2 regions of the Aliivibrio friggae genome follow, and region 2 is predicted to be linked to the other one. Evidence: riboswitches for the same ligand, from Rfam matches in the RefSeq annotation. Region 2 holds a riboswitch; the other holds the start of a gene.
The links. A riboswitch is a leader RNA that binds a small molecule or an ion and turns the genes downstream of it on or off. The one in region 2 is predicted to bind thiamine pyrophosphate.
Positions count from the first base shown of each region.

Region 1: it holds a riboswitch for thiamine pyrophosphate, as region 2 does, so the genes downstream of both, thiD (bifunctional hydroxymethylpyrimidine kinase/phosphomethylpyrimidine kinase) here and thiC (phosphomethylpyrimidine synthase ThiC) in region 2, are expected to answer to the same signal.

Region 1 is NZ_CM170649.1:45,716-47,923, reverse strand. Features, by position in the region: gene AC2INI_RS13915 (YcjF family protein) at 1-710, shown strand, start outside; TPP riboswitch at 774-871, shown strand; gene thiD (bifunctional hydroxymethylpyrimidine kinase/phosphomethylpyrimidine kinase) at 971-1,825, shown strand; gene AC2INI_RS13905 (ABC transporter ATP-binding protein) at 1,831-2,208, shown strand, end outside.
Region 2 is NZ_CM170648.1:27,625-29,832, forward strand. Features, by position in the region: gene AC2INI_RS00120 (voltage-gated chloride channel family protein) at 1-417, shown strand, start outside; TPP riboswitch at 809-920, shown strand; gene thiC (phosphomethylpyrimidine synthase ThiC) at 1,111-2,208, shown strand, end outside.

The DNA.
Region 1 (2,208 bases), on a different replicon from region 2:
TGGGGGTTACTGCTATTGGTCGTGAATTATGGACATTGCGTAAACTTAAAAACCGAGCTGAAATTCAACATCAAGTAACTGAATTGGTTGAAGGCAATGGTATTGGTCAGGCAAAACCGTTCTGTGAAGCATTAGCTAAGAAAGGAGCAACGGCGAATACGGCAGAATATACGCGCTGGAAGAATAGTATCGAATCGCATCATAATAACGCTGAAGTATTTGAAATGTATGACAGCATGGTGGTTTCAGAGCAAGATAAACGAGCAAAAGCATTAATTAGTAAACACGCAGGTGAATCAGCATTGATGGTGGCATTAAGTCCATTAGCTGTGGTGGATATGTTATTAGTAGCGTGGCGTAATATTCGATTAATCGAACAAGTCTCTCAAGTTTATGGGGTAGAGCTTGGCTATTGGGGCCGCTTACGTTTGTTCAAAATGGTTTTGCAAAATATGGCGTTTGCAGGAGCAACTGAAATGGTGACGGATGTTGGTGTTGATATGCTATCTACTGGCCTTGCTGGTAAATTATCAACCAGAGCAGCACAGGGTTTAGGTATTGGTTTATTAACGGCACGTTTTGGATTAAGAACCATGAATTTAATGCGTCCATTACCATGGCAAGTGGGTGAAGCACCAAAGCTTTCTGATATGCGTAAAACGATAGTTGCTCAATTAGCATCCAAATTGAGTTCTCAAGATAAGAATTAACTAATACAGTTATCATTCTCATAAAAAAGCATACTATTTACAAATCGATTAGTGATAGTATGACGCCATTAGTCGGGGAGCCAATAGGCTGAGATCGCAATAGCGAACCCGTTGAACCTGATTCAGTTAGTACTGACGTAGGGAACTAATGGTCTTCTTGAAACGATCTCTCTGATCGATTTCTTTAATGAGATAGCACCTACTCGGTATCTTTATCTCATGTGACTGTTTTTCCTGACCGTTAGTTAGGGAAAATAAGTATGCCTTCGTTACACACTACCGCACTTTTATCGACATTATCTGCAACAACACCGATTGTATTAACTATTGCTGGCTCTGACAGTGGCGGCGGCGCAGGGATCCAAGCCGACATTAAAGCGATTTCTGCAACCGGCAGTTATGCGTGTTCTGTTATTACCGCATTAACGGCTCAAAATACGCAAGGCGTGACGGGCATTTATCCAATCAGCAGTGAATTTGTTGAGCAGCAACTTGATGCTGTTTTCTCTGATTTGAATGTTATCGCCGTTAAAGTCGGCATGCTAAGTGATTCTGATATCATCTGTTCTGTTGCGAAAAAAATAAAACAATACTCTCCTCGCTATCTTGTGGTTGACCCTGTTATGGTCGCGACCAGCGGTGATCTTCTTCTGCAATCTTCTGCTATTGAAAGCCTTAAATCCGAACTGCTTCCTCTTGCCGATGTGATCACGCCAAACCTCCCTGAAGCGGCGGCACTTATTAACGCTAAAGTACCCGAAAGTGAAGCTGAAATGACGGCAATGATTGATGAACTTCGTCAATTAGGTGCTAAGTCAGTATTGCTAAAAGGTGGGCATTTAGAAAAAGATGAGAACAGTACTGATTTACTGATTTTATCTGATTCCATAGAGCGTTTATCGACACCCCGAATTGAAACTCGCAATACACACGGCACGGGCTGTACGTTATCGTCAGCGATTGCTTCGTATTTAGCGCAAGGTCATGAGTTACAGGCGGCAGTAACACTAGGTAAGCATTATATTACTCAAGCGATTATTCATGCGGATGAACTGAATATAGGTCAGGGACATGGGCCTGTGAATCACTTCTTTGCTTTACATACTCCAGAGTAATGGGGATGAATCATCGCATTGGTGCCGCCATTTCTAATGGGGCCTTACAATATACAGACAGCGAAAAGCCTATTATTTTCAATCTAAATATGACGATCCCTAAAGGAAAATGGACCGCCATATTAGGAAAGAGTGGTTGTGGTAAAACCTCTATTTTGCGTTATCTCGCAGGATTATTGACCGATAAAGTCATGTGGTCAGGGGATGTTTCGATTGATGGCGTAGACGCATTAGAGGGCAATATCGCGTACATGGCGCAACAAGATTTATTGATGCCGTGGTTAAACGTAATAGATAACGTCTGCTTTGCCGACAAGTTTGCAACGAACTCTCGCTTTAATTCAACGAAACCGAACTCGGATAAACACAGAGCGCATGAACTT
Region 2 (2,208 bases):
TTAACGGCGATCACATTAGCGGCAGGGTATAAAGGTGGTGAGGTAACACCTTTGTTTTTTGTTGGTGCGACCTTAGGTAATTTCCTTGCTTGGGTTATGGGTGCTCCTGTTGATCTGTTTGCGGCGTTAGGGTTCTTAGCGGTATTTGCAGCAGCCACTAATACACCGTTGGCTTGTACTATTATGGGGGTTGAGTTGTTTGGCGCGGATTACTTACCTTACTTTGCGTTAGCGTGTTATACCGCGTATTACTTTAGTGGTCATACGGGTATTTATTCTTCTCAGCGTGTGGCTGTATCTAAAACGTTAGAGCATGGCCGTGATCATGATGGTTCTAATAAAATTGGCTCTTACCGCGAGCATAACTCTTCGTGGCTAAAGCATTTGGCGAAAAAACTAACTAAGAAAGACAAATAGTTTCACGTGGAACATTTAGATTAGAACCTAATGTGCTTCTCCACAAAAAAGAACATTGTATTTGATGGTGATAAGAGCTGCGGATGACAAAGGTGGTTTTTTGTTACGAAGCACACAAGGTTCAGTATGTCATGATGGCGTGTTTAGAACCTAATGTGCTTCTCCACAAAAAAGAACATTGTATTTGGTGGTGTAAGAGCTACGGATGACAAAGGTGGTTTTTTTGTTGCGAAGCACACAAGGTTAATATGAATTGTTATATACAAAGCTCAATATGCGTTCACTCACAAACTCAGCCAACCACTTGATAACTTCCTTCTCTTCCATTTCATTTCCTCTGTACTTTCTTTATACTCCGGACACATTCAGATTTTCATTAGGAAGATCTGAAAGAAACTTGTCGGAGTGCTTAGTACTTTTATAGTACGAGCTGAGACCGCGTTGCGGGATCCGTAGAACCTGATCAGGCTAATACCTGCGAAGGGAACAAGAGATATTTTTTATCTTAGTTTGTTAATCACTAACCGAATTATTTAATGATAAATCGTAGCTGAATTTTGGCTTTAATTTATTTGTGTAATTCATAACATACAGATATGCAGGTCTATTCTCTGTTGTATCTTAAACTAAGAACCTCTTGCTACAACTCAAATCCGACAAGCAATTATTCTATTTTTATCAAGGAATTTTGCTATGTCGTCAAGTCGCAAACAAGCACGTTTAGATGCTAAAACCAATATTGAATCGCTGTCGGTTCAACCATACCCAAATTCAAGTAAAGTCTATATTGAAGGTTCTCGTCCAGATATTCGCGTACCTATGCGTGAAATTGCTTTGGCTGACAGTTTAGTTGGTGGGACAAAAGAGAATCCGACACTAACGCCAAATGAGCCTATTCAAGTTTATGACACTTCTGGTGTTTATACTGACCCAAACTATGAGATTGATGTTTATCAAGGTTTACCGAAATTGCGTGAGCGTTGGATTGAAGAGCGCAGTGATACAGAAATGTTGAATGGGGTTAGTTCGGTTTATTCTCAAGAACGATTGGCAGATGATACCTTAGACGAACTTCGTTATGGAAACCTGCCAGCTATCCGTCGTGCTAAACAAGGTCAATGTGTTACCCAACTGCATTATGCGCGTCAGGGAATAATTACGCCTGAGATGGAATATATTGCGATCCGTGAAAACATGGGACGTCAAAAGTTTGCAGATGAGCAGTTAAATCATCAACACCCCGGACACAGTTTTGGGGCTAACTTACCTAAAGAAATCACTCCTGAATTTGTGCGTAAAGAAGTGGCAGAAGGCCGCGCTATTATCCCATCAAACATAAACCATCCAGAAGCTGAGCCAATGATCATTGGTCGTAATTTCTTAATTAAAGTTAACGCCAATATTGGTAACTCGTCTGTCAGTTCATCAATTGAAGAAGAAGTCGAAAAACTAGTTTGGTCAACGCGTTGGGGCGGCGATACCGTAATGGATTTGTCTACTGGTCGAAATATTCATGAAACTCGTGAGTGGATTCTACGTAATAGTCCGGTACCCATTGGCACCGTTCCAATGTATCAAGCGTTAGAAAAAGTAAATGGTGTTGCTGAAAACCTAAACTGGGAAGTGATGCGAGATACCTTAATTGAGCAAGCCGAACAGGGCGTTGATTACTTTACGATTCACGCCGGTTTACTGCTTCGTTATGTTCCAATGACGGCAAAGCGAGTGACGGGTATTGTTTCGCGCGGTGGCTCAATCATTGCGAAGTGGTGTTTGGCTCATCACCAAGAA